DNA from 4 places in the Undibacterium sp. GW821-FHT11H02 genome. Region 3 is predicted to be linked to each of the others. Evidence: predicted binding sites of a transcription regulator. Region 3 holds the regulator's gene; each other region holds the start of a gene.
What was found. Region 3 encodes sigma-54, which starts transcription at its own class of promoters, with help from an activator protein. Its sites were predicted from a motif close to TGGCANGNAANCTGCTTT; they were not measured.
Positions count from the first base shown of each region.

Region 1: a site for sigma-54 is predicted at 1,168-1,185, ahead of AC1RR2_RS10295 (TorF family putative porin). Genes of this name have one in related genera too.
Region 2: a site for sigma-54 is predicted at 2,262-2,279, ahead of prpB (methylisocitrate lyase). Genes of this name have one in related genera too.
Region 4: a site for sigma-54 is predicted at 1,139-1,156, ahead of AC1RR2_RS15055 (pilin). Genes of this name have one in related genera too.

Region 1 covers NZ_JBXARG010000008.1:95,772-100,365, reverse strand. Annotated here, with positions in the region: gene AC1RR2_RS10310 (hypothetical protein) at 1-203, opposite strand, end outside; partial or broken gene AC1RR2_RS10305 (magnesium chelatase domain-containing protein) at 297-530, opposite strand; gene AC1RR2_RS10300 (accessory factor UbiK family protein) at 553-795, opposite strand; gene AC1RR2_RS10295 (TorF family putative porin) at 1,292-2,050, shown strand; gene AC1RR2_RS10290 (P-II family nitrogen regulator) at 2,133-2,471, shown strand; gene AC1RR2_RS10285 (ammonium transporter) at 2,536-4,140, shown strand; gene AC1RR2_RS10280 (ATP-binding protein) at 4,252-4,594, opposite strand, start outside.
Region 2 covers NZ_JBXARG010000009.1:152,169-156,762, reverse strand. Annotated here, with positions in the region: gene AC1RR2_RS11340 (response regulator transcription factor) at 1-228, opposite strand, end outside; gene prpR (propionate catabolism operon regulatory protein PrpR) at 442-2,067, opposite strand; gene prpB (methylisocitrate lyase) at 2,312-3,202, shown strand; gene prpC (bifunctional 2-methylcitrate synthase/citrate synthase) at 3,306-4,460, shown strand.
Region 3 covers NZ_JBXARG010000005.1:239,934-244,527, reverse strand. Annotated here, with positions in the region: gene lptA (lipopolysaccharide transport periplasmic protein LptA) at 1-147, shown strand, start outside; gene lptB (LPS export ABC transporter ATP-binding protein) at 144-890, shown strand; gene AC1RR2_RS07715 (RNA polymerase factor sigma-54) at 906-2,393, shown strand; gene hpf (ribosome hibernation-promoting factor, HPF/YfiA family) at 2,522-2,875, shown strand; gene AC1RR2_RS07705 (enoyl-CoA hydratase/isomerase family protein) at 3,048-4,139, shown strand; gene AC1RR2_RS07700 (DUF4197 domain-containing protein) at 4,216-4,594, opposite strand, start outside.
Region 4 covers NZ_JBXARG010000015.1:80,306-84,899, reverse strand. Annotated here, with positions in the region: gene AC1RR2_RS15060 (C1 family peptidase) at 1-1,105, opposite strand, end outside; gene AC1RR2_RS15055 (pilin) at 1,330-1,821, shown strand; gene AC1RR2_RS15050 (TonB-dependent receptor plug domain-containing protein) at 1,969-4,212, opposite strand; gene AC1RR2_RS15045 (cobyric acid synthase) at 4,489-4,594, opposite strand, start outside.

The sequences.
Region 1 (4,594 bases), on a different contig from region 3:
AGAGTTCCAATAGGTATGTCAAGTATGTCCCCAATTGGAATGTCTTTCCAGAATGCCTCTCCGACTCGCTTCGCGTCAGTTTCCCCGTTTGACGGAACTAAAATTTTTGTGAAATATGCTCGAACAACGATATTTTCCTTTGGCCCTGGAACGCTGATTAGCCTGCCCACCCAAGTAAGTTGGCACAGTCCGTCGAAGTCCAAATAAGTTCGTCGTATCAGTGGAGTCAAAATTAATTCTCACATATCTCTGTTTATTCGCAAATACCGATGGTTATTCGCAGATAACAATGTTTTTGACACCTTGGGTAAATCTGCGGGTGCTAAATTGACTGTGATCTTCTGCGCAGGAAAATCAAAGCGGGCATTTTGTAGTGCGGCACGTACCCGGTCTTTGGATTCTTTGACTTCGGTTTCCGGTAAACCGACGATAGCAAATGCGGGCAAGCCATTCGCCAGGTGAACTTCAACCGTGACTTCGGGTGCTTCCATGCCGTTTAAGGCGCGACTTTTTAAAACGGCCAATGCCATGTAAGCAGCCCAGATTGAACAATTACGGTTTATTTGATTGTGCTTCTAGTTCCGCGATACGCGCTTCTAGCGCCTCCAGTTTGGCTCGGGTTTTCGCCAATACCTGTGCCTGAATATCAAACTCTTCGCGAGTGACCAAATCGAGCTTTGCAAAGCCTTGACTCATCATAGCCTTAACATTTTTTTCTATGTCTTTGGCGGGTGAGCTGTCCAGTACCTGTTGTACTTTGCTTTGCATATCGTTAAAAAATTGATTGGGTTCCATAGTTTTTCTCTGATTTAAAAAAAGGTCGAAGACATTTTTGTTGCCGAATTGTGCGAATTTGTCTGTCTTATCTGGCATAAAAGCGCTCTTGCGGTGCATTATAAAGTTCTCACCTATAAAGAATGCGCCATTTTAGTGCGTCATTTTAGTGTGCCATGTAATGCGATAAGTAGAAAATTAACATAAATGAAAATTATTTGTGTATTTTTTTGCAAATTAAGCGCTTGTCTAGTTCGATTCTCCTTGCTTGTCATTTCGCAAAAAGTTTCTTGCAGTTAGTTGTTGTTTCATAGCGCGCTACTCGCTTGCTTACCATACCACTCTTCAACTTTGCCACATAAAAGTACCTTCTCGCCTGCTTCGCAATAAAGCTGGCACGAGTTCTGCTAGTACACCTGAGTAAAAACGTTGATTTCATCTATGAACGAAAACAACGCCGGCAAGTTTCAGTTCCAGTAAAGCAGTCTAAATCAAAATCTACCAATGGGGAAACATCATGAAAACGATTTTAATGTGCGCCGTAGTCACTAGTCTTATTGCAGGTAGTTTCGTCAGTCAAGGCGCTGTTGCCCAAGAAGCGAAACCTGAACACGATGTGAGTTTCAATCTGGGTGCTGTCAGTGATTATCGTTATCGTGGTATTTCCCAATCACGCCTGAAACCAGCGCTGCAAGGTGGTGCGGACTATGTCAACAACACCCACGGTTTTTATGCCGGTACCTGGCTATCGACGATTAAGTGGACTAAGGATGCGGGTGGCAGTGGCGAAGTCGAAATGGATTTGTACGCAGGCAAACGCGGTGAAATTACGCCGGATGTGACTTACGACGTCGGCGTTTTGTCCTATGTTTACCCAAGTAATGGTTTAAAAAATGTGGCGGGTTTTGCCGATGCGAACACGACAGAAATTTACGGTCAGATTGGCAGCGGCCCTTTTTACGTCAAGTACTCGCATTCTGTAACGAATTTATTCGGTTTTGTTAACAGTAAAAACAGCGGCTATTTAGATCTGGTCGCCAATCTCGACATGAGCGAGGGCTACACCCTGAATCTGCATTATGGTCGTCAAACCGTAAAAAATAATACTACCTACTCGTACAACGATTGGAAAGTGGGCGTCACCAAAGAATTGGTCGGCGTGAATTTCAGTTTAGCCGTCATCGGTACCAGCGCTGACGAAAAGCTGTACTACACCCCTGCGGGCAAATTTACCGGCAAAACCAGCTTGGTACTGTCCGCTGTGAAGACATTCTGATTCACCCACATTGCATTAACACCGAGTGAATTCACTCTTATCGAACAACAGGTGTTTTGTTTAATACATCATCGAGACCATCATGAAACTGATTACTGCCATTATTAAACCATTCAAATTGGATGAAGTCCGCGAAGCGCTGTCAGAAATTGGCGTGCAAGGAATTACGGTGACCGAAGTTAAAGGCTTTGGTCGTCAAAAAGGCCACACCGAGTTGTATCGTGGCGCGGAATATGTCGTTGATTTTTTGCCTAAAACAAAAATTGAAGCGGCGGTTGAAGACAATATTGTTGAACGCGCTTTAGAGGCGATAGAAAACGCTGCTCGTACCGGAAAAATTGGTGATGGCAAGATTTTCGTCTATTCATTGGAACAAGTGGTACGGATACGTACCGGTGAAACGGGCAACGAAGCGCTGTAAGCGACTTCCTTGTGTCGCCACAAATTTGATCCTATTCGACCATATAGAACCAATGAGACCTATTATGAATAAACTATTTAAAATTCTCGCTGCGAGCGCCTTCGCGTTCGCCATCGGGCAAAGCGGTTTGGCGTTCGCAGAAGAGCAAGTGGCCGCTTCCGCTAGTGCAGTGGCCAGTGCAACATCATCCGCTACAGCCACCGTCGCTGCTGCGGCTTCCGTAGTTACGGCGGCGGAAGTTGCCAGTACACCGGCAGCAAGTACAGAAATGGCATCAACGACGACAATGGCAGCCGCAACCGCGGCTCCAGCTCCAGCCCTTGCAGCAGTGGCCGCGCCAACCCCAAACAAAGGTGATACGGCATGGATGTTGGTCGCTACTTTGTTGGTCACCATGATGGCAATTCCTGGCTTAGCACTATTTTATGGCGGCTTAGTACGTGCAAAAAATATGCTGTCCGTGTTGTTACAAGTATTCATGATCTTTTCCGTGATCATCGTGTTGTGGTGCGTCTATGGCTACTCCTTAGCCTTCACCGAAGGGTCAAGCTTTATTGGTAAATTTGACCGTGTCTTGTTACAAGGTATTTGGGATCCGGTACAAGCTAGCTTCACCACGGCGGCTACTTTCAGCAAGGGTGTTGTGATTCCGGAGTTTGTATTCGCCGCTTTCCAGGCGACCTTTGCGGCAATTACTTGCGGTTTGATTATTGGTGCCTTTGCAGAACGTGCCAAATTCAAAGCCGTGTTGGCCTTCATCGTGATCTGGTTCACTTTTAGTTACTTGCCTATCGCTCACATGGTGTGGTTCTGGACCGGTCCAGATGCGATCAAAGATGCGGCCACTTTGGCGACAGAAACTGCAAAAGCGGGCTTCTTGTTCCAAATGGGTGCTCTCGATTTCGCCGGTGGTACGGTGGTGCATATCAACGCAGCGGTCGCCGGCTTGGTGGGTGCCTTCATGATCGGTAAGCGTGTCGGTTACGGTAAAGAAGCGATGGCACCTCATTCATTGACGATGACGATGATCGGTGCGTCTTTGTTGTGGGTAGGCTGGTTTGGCTTTAATGCAGGTTCTGCGTATGAAGCGAATGATATCGCGGCATTAGCGTTTATCAATACCCTGTTAGCCACTGCAGCGGCAACGGTTTCCTGGGTTTTCGGTGAATGGATGACCAAGGGCAAACCTTCTATGCTGGGCGCGGCCTCTGGTGCTGTCGCTGGTTTGGTTGCCATCACACCAGCTTGCGGTTATGTCGGCCCTATGGGGGCTCTGGTGATTGGTTTGGCCTCGGGCATCGTTTGCTTGTGGGGCGTGAACGGATTGAAACGTTTGCTCGGTGCGGATGACTCGCTGGACGTATTTGGCGTGCATGGTGTTGGTGGTATTTTGGGCGCTTTGATGACGGGTGTCTTTGCTTCGCCATCTCTGGGTGGTCAAGGGATTTTTGACTATGTCGCGAATAAGATGTCAGCGGATGCTTACAGTATTGCGGCTCAGGTTACGACACAAGCGACTGCTGTTGGTGTGACTATCCTGTGGTCAGCCGTGGTTTCTGTGATCGCCTATAAATTGGTGGATCTGGTCATAGGCTTGCGAGTACCAGAAGATGAAGAGCGCGAAGGTTTGGATATCACTAGTCACGGTGAATCTGCGTATCATTCCTAATCGAATAAGTGCCAGGCGATCATATCGTCTGGCATATGATAAAAAATAATTGTAAAGATTTCTTGGTGGGACTTTCACGCCTCTCAGTCACTTGGGAGGCGTTTTTTTATATTATTTCGCCTTGACCGGTAGGTTCAAAATAATGGTCGTACCCATGCCAAGTTTGCTACTGACGACTATCTTGCCACCCAAGAGATCGGTGACGATATTGTGTACGATATTCATACCTAGGCCGCTACCGCCATGCCCTAGTTTGGTGGTGAAAAAAGGATCAAATACGCGCCGCAAATGTTCAGGTGAAATACCGCGGCCATTATCGCTGAAATAGATTCTGATTTGCTCAGTGTCGATCTGTTCGGCACGCAGCAACATTTCGCCTTTATTGCGATCTTCAAATCCATGAATCAGGGCATTGTTGATGAAATTGCTAATGACCTGACCATAGGGGCCAGGG
Region 2 (4,594 bases), on a different contig from region 3:
TAAAATTTGTTCTGCGGCATCGGTGCCTAAGATGCCTGGCATATTGATGTCCATAGTGCAAAAATCAGGCTTTTGAGCAAGCGCAACAGCAATGCCTTCTGTGCCATTGGCCGCTTCTAGGATCTCCCAGTCTGGATGAACATCTAAAATTCGAGCCCGGATAATCATACGAGATACTTTGCTATCATCAACGATCAGCAGTTTTTTTACTGGCGTAGTGCTTGTCATTTTGTTTTCCGTTCGTGGCCTGTCGTGGGCAGTAATGGCTTTCTCAGCCTGCAATGATGGGTGAAGATTTACCGTGAGTGCTGAGGATCACTTGAACTTATTGATATCTATGCTCATATTTTACCCTAAGCAATACCACCTAAGGTCTTCGATGATTTGTGTTAACGCAAAAATGTCGGAATATTTGTTATTTATTGTTTCTTAAGTGATTGCTCAAATTGATTTCGCGGTTTTTAGTTTGCGCCATAAGGTAGTGCGGCTGATCCCTAAATGTGCGGCTACTGCCTCACGATTATTGTTGAATTTTTGCATTAGAAAATCAAGTGATTTATCGTCCGCAAGCGATTCATCCACGGGTGTTGATGAGACTTTGGTGACCTCTTTAAACATCTCGTTTCGCTGTAGCTCTGGAAGCAATTTGACAATCAGCGCAGGTGTGATTGCTTGTAAGGGCGTGGCGGCCAGAAATAATGCGACTCTCTCCATGACATTGCGTAATTCACGTACATTGCCAGGCCAGTCATAGAGTTGCAACAAACTTTCACAGCGCATTACTTCCGCATGCAAGTTGGGATGTGGACGACTACCTATGGCCGCTGATGCTTGTTTTAAACTCCATTGCGCTAATGGCACCAAGTCTTCTGGACGTTCACGTAGGGCAGGCAAGCGCAATCGTAATACTGCTAAGCGATAAAATAAATCGGCCCGGAAACGTCCTTCGCCTATTCTTTGTTCCAGATTGCAATGGGTCGCACTGATGATGCGTACATCGACAGCAATCGGGTGCACGCCGCCAACCCGTACAATTTCTTTTTCCTCCAACACGCGAAGTAAGCGAGTTTGCAAGCTAATTGGCATTTCACCTATCTCGTCAAGAAAAAGTGTGCCGCGATGTGCAGCCTCAAATAAGCCAGCATGTCCACCGCGTCGGGAACCAGTGAAGGCGCCTTCCTCATAGCCGAATAGTTCAGACTCGAGCAAAGATTCGGCAATCGCGCCGCAGTTGACGGCAACAAAGGCCTGGCGCGCTCGTGGACTCTCCTTGTGAATAGCTTGTGCCGCCAATTCCTTGCCGGTACCGGTTTCGCCTTGTAGCAGGACAGTCGCAGGCGAGCGAGCATACAACATGATGGTTTTTCTGACTTCTTGCATCGCTGGCGAATCGCCGCGCAAGTCATTGATACTGTGACGTGCACGTAGTTCACCAACCGACTTTTGACGCCCCTTGGAAGCTTCCAGTCGTGTCAAACGGGCGATTTCGATGGCGTCATCAAAGGCGAGCCGAATCGAGCCAGCGGAATACATGAAAATCCCAGTGAGACCGGCTTCCTCGGCCAAATCGGTAATTAGTCCGGCACCCACGATGGCTTTGATTCCCATCGCTTTGAGCTCGCTGATTTGCGCTTTCGCATCTTCTTCGGTGACATAGGTGCGTTGCTCAACTTGGAAACCAAAGGTGGTTTTAAAATCAGCTAATTCCGGCATCGTTTCTTGATACGTAACGATCGCTATTTTTGACGACACTTTGCGCGCGCGCGCCAAAGCTTGCATCACATCAAAGCCGCTGGCTTTGGCAATGACCACAGGCACTGGCAGGCGATTTTTGAGATACGCGCCATTTGAGCCTGCCGCAATCACTGCATCACAAGGTTCTGTCTGTAATCGCTCACGCAGGGTTTGCGCCGCTTCTTCGAAGCCCAAGTGTATGGGCTCAATATCGGCACTGGCATCGTATTCCACCATGATGTCGCGGAATAAATCAAACAGGCGCGAGATAGAAACGGTCCAAATGATGGGCTTGTCTTGTGGGTCGCGTGGAATGGGTGGGCGTCGGCTCATGATGTTTCAGTGTTCGTGTGATATTGTTTTGTGGTGTTTCATTTATGTTTCAATCGCGTTTCAATTGCCTAAGTAATGAAACGCTATTATGAAACATATCCTACTTCCATGCTCAAGTATCTGTCGGATGGTTTGATTTTAAGTGATTGATTCTTAAAGTATCTGTTGTTTATGAGTAGGGACTTGTTCAAGACTGGCACGCGCTTTGCAATAGCACATGCATCCAACATATAAGGAAACCAACATGTCTCAATATTCCGCAGGTGCCGCCTTCCGCAAGGCGATGCAAGAAGAATCTCCACTACAAGTAGTGGGTGCGATTAACGCCAATCATGCTTTGTTAGCGAAACGCGCTGGTTTTAAAGCGATCTATTTGTCTGGCGGCGGCGTGGCTGCTGGATCGCTGGGTTTGCCAGATTTGGGCATTTCCAATTTGGACGATGTCTTGACCGATGTCCGCCGTATCACAGACGTGTGTGATTTGCCTTTGCTGGTCGACGTCGATACCGGTTTCGGTTCGTCGGCTTTCAATGTGGCGCGTACCGTGAAGTCTATGATCAAATTTGGCGCAGCTGCCATGCATATCGAAGATCAAGTCGGTGCCAAGCGTTGCGGTCATCGTCCGGGTAAAGAAATCGTCAGCAAACAAGAAATGGTTGATCGCGTAAAAGCCGCCGTCGATGCACGTACTGATGAAAACTTCGTCATCATGGCGCGCACCGATGCGCTTGCGGTGGAAGGTTTGGAAGCGGCGATTGACCGTGCTTTGGCGTGTGTTGAAGCCGGTGCAGACATGATCTTCCCAGAAGCGATTACCCAACTCGATATGTACAAGCAATTTGCCAACGCAGTCAAGGTGCCTATTCTCGCCAACATCACCGAATTTGGCTCCACACCTTTGTACACAGTCGAAGAGTTGGCGTCTGCAGATGTCGGTTTGGTGTTGTATCCACTCAGCGCCTTCCGTGCCATGAATAAAGCCGCAGAAAACGTCTACACCGCGATTCGTCGTGATGGTACGCAGAAGAATGTGGTCGATACGATGCAAACGCGTATGGAATTGTATGAGCGTATTAACTATCACGACTTTGAACAGAAGTTAGATGCTTTGTTTGCGCAACAAAAAGCGAAATAAACGAAAAGCCTCGCCGCGGAGGTGCAGAGGTCGCAGAGACGGAAATTAAGAAACTCTGCGTGCTCTGCGCCTCTGCGGTTCAAAAAAATCAATGGAGAAAGAAATGACCACACAAGAAAACCCAACATTTAAACCAAAAAAATCCGTTGCCTTATCTGGCGTTGCTGCTGGCAATACGGCGCTGTGTAGCGTAGGTAAAACAGGTAACGATCTGCACTATCGCGGTTACGATATTTTAGACGTGGCAGACAATTGCGAATTTGAAGAAATCGCGCATTTGTTGGTACACGGTAAATTGCCAACAGCGGCTGAATTATCTGCCTACAAAGCAAAATTAAAATCCCTGCGCGGCTTGCCTGCGAATTTGAAATTGGCCTTGGAAGCTCTGCCAGCATCATCGCATCCTATGGATGTCATGCGCACGGGCTCATCCGTACTAGGTTGCACCTTGCCAGAAAAAGACGATCACAATACCCCAGGTGCACGTGATATTGCCGACCGCTTGATGGCGTCTTTCGGTTCTATGCTTTTGTATTGGTACCACTTCAGTCACAACGGCAAGCGCATCGAAGTTGAAACCGATGATGATTCTATCGGTGGTCACTTCCTCCATTTATTGCACGGTGAAAAACCAAAAGCATCTTGGGTTCGCGCCATGCATACATCCTTGATTCTGTACGCGGAACACGAATTCAATGCATCGACTTTCACTAGCCGCGTGATTGCGGGTACGGGTTCCGATATTCATTCCGCTATCACCGGTGCAATCGGTGCATTGCGTGGACCTAAACACGGCGGCGCGAATGAAGTCGCGTTTGAAATCCAAAAACGCTATGACAATCCAGACGAAGCAGAAGCCGATATCAAACGTCGTGTTGAAAATAAAGAAGTGGTGATTGGTTTTGGTCACCCTGTGTACACGGTCTCTGATCCACGTAATAAAGTCATCAAAGAAGTCGCGCGTACTTTGTCGGTCGAAGCTGGCTCCACCAAAATGTACGACATCGCAGAACGTTTAGAAACAGTGATGTGGGACATCAAAAAAATGTTCCCGAATTTGGACTGGTTCTCGGCTGTGTCATACCACGTGATGGGCGTACCAACCGCGATGTTCACACCTTTGTTCGTGATCGCACGGACATCTGGCTGGTCGGCACACATCATTGAACAACGTATCGACAACAAGATCATTCGTCCGAGTGCGAATTATGTAGGGCCTGAGGATTTGGCGTTTGTGGCTTTGAAGGACCGTAAGTAAATTATTGAATGTTTTGAAAACCCCTCAACGCCGAGGCGCCGAGACACAGAGGAGCGCAGAGAAAATCATGTTCTTGCTTCTGGGATATGGCACAGGAAGAGAACGAAACTGTTTCCTCTCTTTTCGTTTTTCTC
Region 3 (4,594 bases):
AATGGCGAATTTTTGTCGTATGACAGTATTAACGATGTGTTTACCGCGACTAACTCCGCTTCAGGAAAACGTATACCTGGCGGGGGGCGCGTGACTATTACCTCCGAACCTAAGCAAGCAAAAACCGAAGTTAAAAAAGAAAAATGACTACCAGCACTCTCGTAATCCAAGGCCTGCAAAAACGCTATGGCATGCGCCAGGTAGTTCGTGACGTCTCGCTACAAGTTAAAAGTGGTGAAGTAGTTGGCTTATTGGGGCCGAACGGCGCTGGTAAAACTACCTCCTTCTACATGATCGTTGGCCTGGTGCCGTCCGATGCCGGCAAGATTGATGTCGACGGCACAGATATTTCTCATTTGCCGATTCATCAAAGAGCCCGCTTAGGTCTCTCTTATTTACCACAAGAAGCATCGGTCTTTCGTAAGCTATCGGTGGAAGACAATGTGCGTGCGGTACTCGAGTTGCAACATGACGCCGCCGGTAAGGCGCTGTCAAAAAAAGAAATCGAGCAGCGCTTAAATACGCTGTTAGAGGAATTGCAAATTGACGGCCTGCGTGAAAGCCCGGCACGCGCTTTATCCGGTGGTGAACGACGCCGCGTAGAGATTGCACGTGCACTCGCCACCAATCCACGCTTTGTATTGCTCGACGAACCTTTCGCTGGCGTTGACCCAATTGCAGTGATTGAAATTCAGCGCATCGTGCGTTTTTTAAAAGAACGCGACATCGGCGTGTTGATCACTGATCACAATGTACGTGAAACTTTGGGCATTTGTGATCACGCCTATATCATTAATCAAGGCTCAGTGTTAGCAAGTGGGCGCCCCGATGAAATCATCACCAATGAGACTGTACGACGAGTCTACTTGGGTGAACATTTCCGCATGTAAGCGATTGGTACAAGCATGAAGCAGAGCTTACAGCTACGCACCTCACAACATTTGGCTTTAACGCCACAATTGCAGCAATCAATACGATTGCTGCAATTATCTACCTTGGAATTACACCAAGAATTAGAAGTGTTGTTGACGGAAAATCCTTTATTAGAGCGCGTTGATGACGCGCTCGATAATGCCGTGCGCTTACTGGCTGATGGCTGCATCAATAATGCAACACAGCAAAACGAAAACGAATTCCAAACCGCAGAAAAAACGTCCGACAATAGCAGTAGTGCCGAAGCTGTCACGGAACAGGTCGCCGATGGCGAAGCAGCACCTGCCAACAATGATGACTGGAGCTTCGACGATGCGCCTGGCAGCAGCACTAAATCCAACAACGATGAAGAAGACGGTCGCCCGCAACTAGAAGCCGCGCAAACCACTTTAAGAGAACATTTGCTAGAACAAATGCGTCTAAATATCAGAGAGCCGCGTGACCGCGCACTGATAGAATTAATCATTGATGCCATCGACGAAAATGGTTATTTGTGCGAGAGCCTAGATGAAATCCATGAAAGTCTACCCATAGATCTTTGCGTGGAAATAGAGGAACTACAGTTCGCTTTAAGCATGTTGCAAAGCTTCGAGCCTGAAGGTGTAGGCGCACGCAATACGGCTGAATGTTTAGCACTGCAAATCAAACGTTTCCCCAAGATTCCCTTTGTAACACGCCGCCTCGCACTGCAAATCGTCGAGCAATATTTACCCCTATTTGCCCAGCGCGATTTCACTAAACTACGCAAATTCTTGCAATGCGATGATGAAGATTTACGTGAGGCGCAAGTCGTAATCCGCCAATGCAACCCTAAACCTGGCTTGGCTTTCGCGATTGCAAAATCGGACTACGTAGTACCTGATGTTGTGGTTAAGAAAATTGGCGATGAATGGCAAGTCATGCTCAACCGCGACGTGATGCCACGACTGCGCATTAATCAGATGTACGCTGGTTTAATGAAACAACAACGGGGTGACCCTAGCCTTAATCCGCAACTACAAGAAGCGCGCTGGCTGATCAAAAATATGCGCCAACGATTCGACACTATTTTGCGTGTGGCGCAAGCCATAGTGGAAAGGCAATATAATTTTTTCACGCATGGCGCCGTCGCAATGAGACCCCTTGTTTTGCGCGAAATAGCTGATACACTAGGATTACACGAGAGCACTATTTCACGTGTAACAACTCAGAAATTTATGCTGACTCCGCACGGCATGTTTGAGTTGAAGTATTTTTTCGGTAGTCACGTCGCAACGGAAACCGGTGGAGAAGCATCTTCCACAGCGATACGGGCACTGATCAAACAATTAATAGGAGAAGAAGACCAGAAAAAACCCCTCTCGGATAGCAAGATCGCCGACATATTGGGAGAACAAGGCATGGTCATCGCGCGCCGTACTGTTGCAAAGTACCGCGAGGCTCTGAAAATTCCCCCAGTCAGTCTAAGAAAATCTTTATAAACCAGTTCTTGAAATATTGTTTTCTATCGTTATATATGATTTAGCTCAAAACAAATTTCTGCCAATGAGCGATCGTATTGACTGGCAATATAGAAGCAAATAAAGCAATATCACCATAGGAGCGTAGTATGAATCTCACCATCAGTGGACACCACGTCGAAGTTACTCCTGCAATTCGTGAATATGTACAAAGCAAGCTAGAGCGGGTAAGACGACACTTCGATCAAGTCATTGATATCGCCGTCATCCTGACGGTTGATAAGCTCCGGGAAAAGGACAAACGCCACAAAGCCGACATTAATTTACATCTCAGCGGTAAAGATATTCATGTAGAAAGTTTGGCACACGATTTGTATGCTGCCATCGACACCTTAATTGACAAACTCGATCGCCAGGTCATCAAACACAAGGATAAAATTCAAGACCATCAACATGATGCGATCAAACATATTCCTGATCCTGCTTCTACACAACTAGATTAATTCAGAATACCGACTCATCATTTTGATGATCCTAGGACGCTTTTTAGCGTCCTTTTTTGTGTCTGTAAATTTGAAGAGTTCGAGAATATTCACTTTATAAAGTGCCAGTTTTTCTCATCTATTGCTTTGTCCCGTAAGGTAAAATTCAATATCGCTATTTTTGATAAACAAAATGAACTCACACGTCATCACCGAAATTCGCAATCATGTTGGCATTATTACTTTAGATCGCCCCAAGGCATTAAACTCCCTGTCTTTAGACATGGTGCGTGCGCTTACTGCCACTTTACGCAATTGGCATAACGATCCCGATATTCATGCTGTATTCATTCACAGCAGCAGCGAAAAAGCTTTTTGTGCCGGGGGTGATATTCGTTTTTTCTACGATGTTGGCACCTTAACGCCTATGGGTGACAGTGCGCTATTAGAAGACTTCTTCACAGAAGAATATGCGCTCAATCATCTAATTCATTTCTACCCAAAACCTTACATCGCTTTGATGAATGGCGTAGTCATGGGCGGCGGTATGGGCATCGCCCAATCAGGCGTAGCCAGTCGTTTGCGCATCGTCACCGAACGTACCAAAATGGCGATGCCCGAAGTAAATATTGGCTTATTTCCGGACGTAGGCGGCGGTTACTTTCTAAATCAAACACCGGGAGAAATTGGCACTTATTTAGGCCTTACCGGAGAAATAATTCAAGCAAGCGATGCGATCTATGCCAACTTAGCGGACGTCTATATTCCGACCACACAAATTCCAGCGTTGATGGACTTAATTGCACACAACACGGACGCAGATTTACGCATTGCGATTAGACGATTTGCAGCACAATTTGAACATGACATTGCACCAAGCGATTGTCAGTTGGCACAACATCGAAGGGAAATCGATCGACATTTTGCTGGCAATAATTTACAAGATATCTGTGCCTCACTTGCGAACGAGAAAATGGAATTCGCGACAAAAACACTTAGCACTATGCGCAAACGTTCGCCGCTTTTAATGGCGGTCACCTTAGAGCAATTACGTCGCTGCAAATTAAAGTCCGTCGCCGATTGTTTACGTCTGGAGCGCACGATGGTACGCCATTGTTTCAAGCATGGCGAGGTGTTAGAAGGTGTGCGCGCCTTGGTCGTCGATAAAGACAATATGCCGAAATGGTTACCTGCTACTGTTGCTGAAGTCAATCAAGAAATGATTGATCAATTCTTTGCAGAAGTATGGCCAAGCTATGCCCATCCCTTGGCGCACTTGCCGTAAGACCAAGCTTATTTTTGGCATAAAAAAAGCCGAAGATGCATGAGCATCTTTCGGCTTTTTTCAATTGCGTGACAGACTATTTCAGCAAACCAAATACTTTACCTATGATCTTACTACCGGCTGCCAAAGGATCTTGGCGTATCGCTTTTTCTTCTTCAGCAATCATCGTATAGAGTGCATCAACTGCACGGTTACTGACATAAGATTCTACCGTCGCTTCTTTCTCTGGCACAGCACCCAGTTTTTGTGCTTTGCCCATAACAGCATTGTACTTGGTCGATAATCCAACCTTATCGGTAACACCTTTGACCAAAGGTAGAAATTTGGCGTTTAAAGACGCAGAGGTTTTTTCACGAAAAAAATTCGTAACCGATGTGTCGCCACCGCTCAAGATATTTTTCGCATCGGTAACCGACATACTTTTCACGGCATCCATCAGCAAGGGCTTTGCCATA
Region 4 (4,594 bases), on a different contig from region 3:
CACGAATATCTGCCGGAATCGCATCCTTATGTACCATGAAGTAAATCGTCTTCATTCTCACGTAATTTTTACTCATGTGCAGATGCCCTTCGAAGGGGCCGCTACTGGCGCCGTAGCTATTTTTAGTTAAAAAGAATTGATTACCTTTTTCGTCTTTACTCAAGCCAACGATATGCATACTGTGATCGTCGGTGCTACGCCAGTCATCAAAAGCTTCTTGACGCGAGGCTTGCGTCACTTCTTTAGCATCGTCTTCCAGCATGGCATAACCTTCTTTGACATTAAAGCCTTTTTCACTGGTGTCACCGCCCCAGGAAATACTAAAGCCCTTGCTCAGAGCATTCGTCATTATGCGTTCCATATCAGCCAAAGGCACATTCAAATAACGATTATCGTGTGACCAGTTGTCGGGAATTTCTAAGCGCATGCGCTGATAAAACGGATGATGACTAAAACTCGTCACTTCCACATAGTCTTCTGGTTTCAATTTTAAGACCTGATCACGGAATGTTTGAGGCGTGTACAGCTTACCTTCAAAAATAAAATTCTCAGGCGGCTTACCGATATAGGCATCCAGGATGCCATTAAATGCAGCACGCCAGGATTTACTTGGGCGACCGCCTTTAATCACAGCATCAAGGAAGGCTTTGGAAGTCAAAGCCAATTCAGCATGATCAAGACGGGTTTCGCCCTCTTTCAAGCCCGTAAAATTCACTTTAGGCACAGCACCATAAAGGCGCAACATCTCCATGGCATCATGATTATTCCCCCCCTCCCAAAACGTCGCTTTACCCTGCACGCGCAGATACGCATCGGCTTTGAGTGGGTAAGCGTGACGCACGCCAAATACTTCTGACAACTCGATTAACTTACCGCCCAAACGCGCTACTTCGCTTTCCATAAAAGACGCTGTAGCAAAATTCCAGCAGGTATTGGTTCTGGCCTGATCCTTAGCGGAGGTGCGTTGCGCCTCGACTTCTATCGTAAAAGTTTTCTTAGTGACATTCGTAGAAGCATTGCTTGCCGGTGCGACCTGCTGCGCCAAAGCCGCAACGGAGGTCAAACATAGCGCACTGATCAATGCCATGGTATTCATTTTTTTCATGTCTATTGCTCTTATTGTGAAGGGTGGAAAAAGTGTCATGATAAAGGCATCAAGCGCTGATGAATAGCCCACTAAAGAGAAAACTCTATGGATAAAAACCTGTGGAACTAAAGTTCAAGGAAGCGCATTTCAAGAAATTAGCGTTACCAACAACAATTTGCTTGTAGTGACAGTTTCCTTGTTAAAATTCCAGCTACTCATTCACACAAACTGGATTGACTACGATGAAAAAGCTATTTGGATTTTCCATATTGGAAGTGATGGTGGCGGTCGCGATCATCGCGATCTTGGCCGCGATTGCATTGCCGTCTTACTTATTCAAGATTATTCGTGAGCAAATTGAATCTACCATGCCGTTAACCGAGATAGCCAAAACGCCGATCGCGATTGCATGGAAAACTGAACAAATTATGCCAGTCGACAATGCCGCAGCGGGAATTCCAGTGCCAGATAAAATCGTCAGCAATATGGTCAAGAGCGTGGCAGTGGAAAATGGGGCAATACACATCACTTTTGGCAATCGCGCCAATGGCGCTTTAAAAGGCAAAATTTTAACGCTACGCCCGGCTGTCGTAGAGGATGCGCCAGTGGTACCTGTTACATGGGTATGTGCTGATGCTGAAGCGCCAGAAAAGATGGTACTTAAAGGTTCAAACCGCACTACTGTGGAAAAGCAACATCTGCCTCCCATGTGCCGAGCTCGTGGCAAGAAGTGAGCAACGCCCAATCGCAACTACTTTTTTAGCGCCACTAAAAGCTGCAGAAAGAAAAGCCAAACAAACAAATGCCGCCGAATAAACCAGGTCTATTCGGCGGCATTTTTTATCAGTCGAGCTTCAATCAAATCTCAATTCAACGACACTTTAGAACTTGTACTCAAAGTTCACACGTACAGCGACATTGGTTGGCGTCTTGTTAGAACGAACCAGAGAACCCGTTGCATCCGTGTATGTGCTTGAAGAAATATTATCCTGATGTAAAGCATTACCCAATGCGACTCGCAAATTGCTCTTCGCATCAAACTTCCATAAGGCATAAACATCAACCACACGCTTAGGAATGCCATAGCTACTTTGGTTCACCGAGATACGCACCGGACCGGCGCTTTGAAAGCTCAAATTACCACCCAAAGTCAAAGGTACATCATCCAATTTATAATCCAAACCAAAATTGGCACTGACTGGTGTTTGTGCATCTAGACGATTGTTCGGACCAGGTACCGAATTCACGGTCGATGAATTAAAGGCCAAATTAGCGCGGAAATCGATTGCCGGTGCGTCATCAATCAAAGTACGTAAAGGAAATTTCGCATCAAATTCAACACCGCGTGTATTTGCCAAACCATCGTTAGTAGGCATAGCGACCCAGCGGCCATCATTCACGATAGAAGTACGGGTGAAATCATCAATGCGGCGCAAGAAAAAGTTCACACTCAAAATACCACCATCCGTCAGATAGTGTTCAAAACCAGCATCTATACCCCAAGCCAGTTCAGGTTTTAGATTAGGATTACCCATATTGTCAGGGCTGGTCGCTGAGTTGTTCGTCGATAAGAAGCGACGTGGAATCAGATTACCTGTGTCCGGTGCTTTGTAAGTACGTGTCAAACCAAATCGAACTTGGTCATTTTTGCTACCAGGGATTTTGTACAAGGTCTGCAAAATCGGACTCAAAACGCTGGAGCGATTATTGATTTCAGCGTAGGTATTGCCCTTGCTCGTTGTATCAATACCTTCCCAACGTAAGCCTGCATAAATCGATAAAGCTTTGGAATAATTCCATTCGTCCTGAACAAACAAAGCCAGGCGATTTACCTTGGCATCAAAGTTTTCATTGGTGTTGTAGGGAGTGATAGGACCAGCACCGACTATCGTATCACGACGCACATTGTCATCCCCACGCTTGCTTAAGCCACCGTCCCAACCAGCTGCCAGAGCATGATCTTCGACAAACGGTGCCGTGTATTTACCACCGTAAGTAAAGCCATTGTCCGTGCTCGCGGAGTTATATGAGCGTGACAATGTTTGTGACACACCTTGTGCGGTGGAGAGATTTTCACTTTCGCGCTTGTTGTAGTTTGCGCCAAAACGCATATCGAGTTTTGCGCTGTCTGCTAACTTATGAACCCAAGTTAAATTCGTACGCAAAGAAGTGCTATCCGAAATATTTTTGCTGTTTTCTGTCAAAAACAAAGGACGCTCGCCAACTGTAGTCGTGGTATCAGACACGCTGCGGCTATTGAAACGGTTGGCATTCACAAAACTTTGGGAAGTCAATATATCGCCATTTTCCAACATCCAATTGACGCGTGGCGAAATACCGATGGACGAGAAAGTACCTTCATTTTCTGATTTAGTTTGGCGCGCTAAAGTGACAACGCCTTTATTATTAGTGAATACTTCATCACTCAATGAAGGACGCTGAAAATCGCCGTGCATCAAATTGCCAGAGATAGAGTAAGAAATTTTTCCAATCTTATCTGACAACTGCAAACTGGCATTCGCGCCATAGTGCCCATTTTCTTCACTGGCACCTAACTTCAATTCACGCTGTGCGGTCACGATCGCTTTCTTCAAAACGATATTGATCGCACCTGCGATTGATTGTGTACTTAATTCTGCAGTAGCAGAACGTATGACCTCAATGCGCTCAATATTATCTGGTGACAAAGAATCGAGAGAAAAACCCGGCGGACTAGGCTCACCGTTCAACATAATTTGTGTGTAACCAGCACCCAGACCACGCATGCGAATCGCACCACCACGGCCTTGTACGCCACCTATAGTCACGCCTGGCAAACGCTTTAGTACGTCGCCAATATTAGTATCGCCATAACGTACGATATCTTCTTGCGTGACGACGATTTTACTTGCTGTATCTTGACGACGCTCGTCATAACCCTTAGCGCCGCTAATCTCGACTTTTTGCACAGCGGTTGGCGCGGCTGGTGTCGTAGCTTTTGCGGGCGTCGTCGCTTTTGCAGGCACTGCTTGTTTCGCTTTAACTTCTGCTTCTGTAGTTTGTTGTGCCATGGCACTCGAACCATACGCCAACAAAAGCGCTAGTGGAATTGAGGCTAAAGGAAATCGAATTGATGCTGAGGACATATAAATACCAAAAATGATTAATGATGGTGCTTCGACTTGACGCTTATGGAGAAAGTTCAGCGTGATACCGTAAAGGAAACACTTTGATACAAAACCCAATGAGAACGCAACAAAGAGAGTGGGAAACGAAACATAAGTCAGCAATTTGTTGTGCTTTATTACATTTCAAAACACATGGGCAGACGAAGCGAGGCGCGGATTATACCTCGTTCACGAAAATACAGCTTTGTAGCTGGCTCAGTATGAGCGTCAAGGCAGGAGTTGCAAAGCCTAGGCCTAAGGCAGATTCTTCAAAGCCTGCAGCAAAGGAATACAAGCATCAGCGACTCTGTCAATACTTTGCTCGCGCAAGGCATTTAAGTCCACCGCTAGCGCGCTCTGC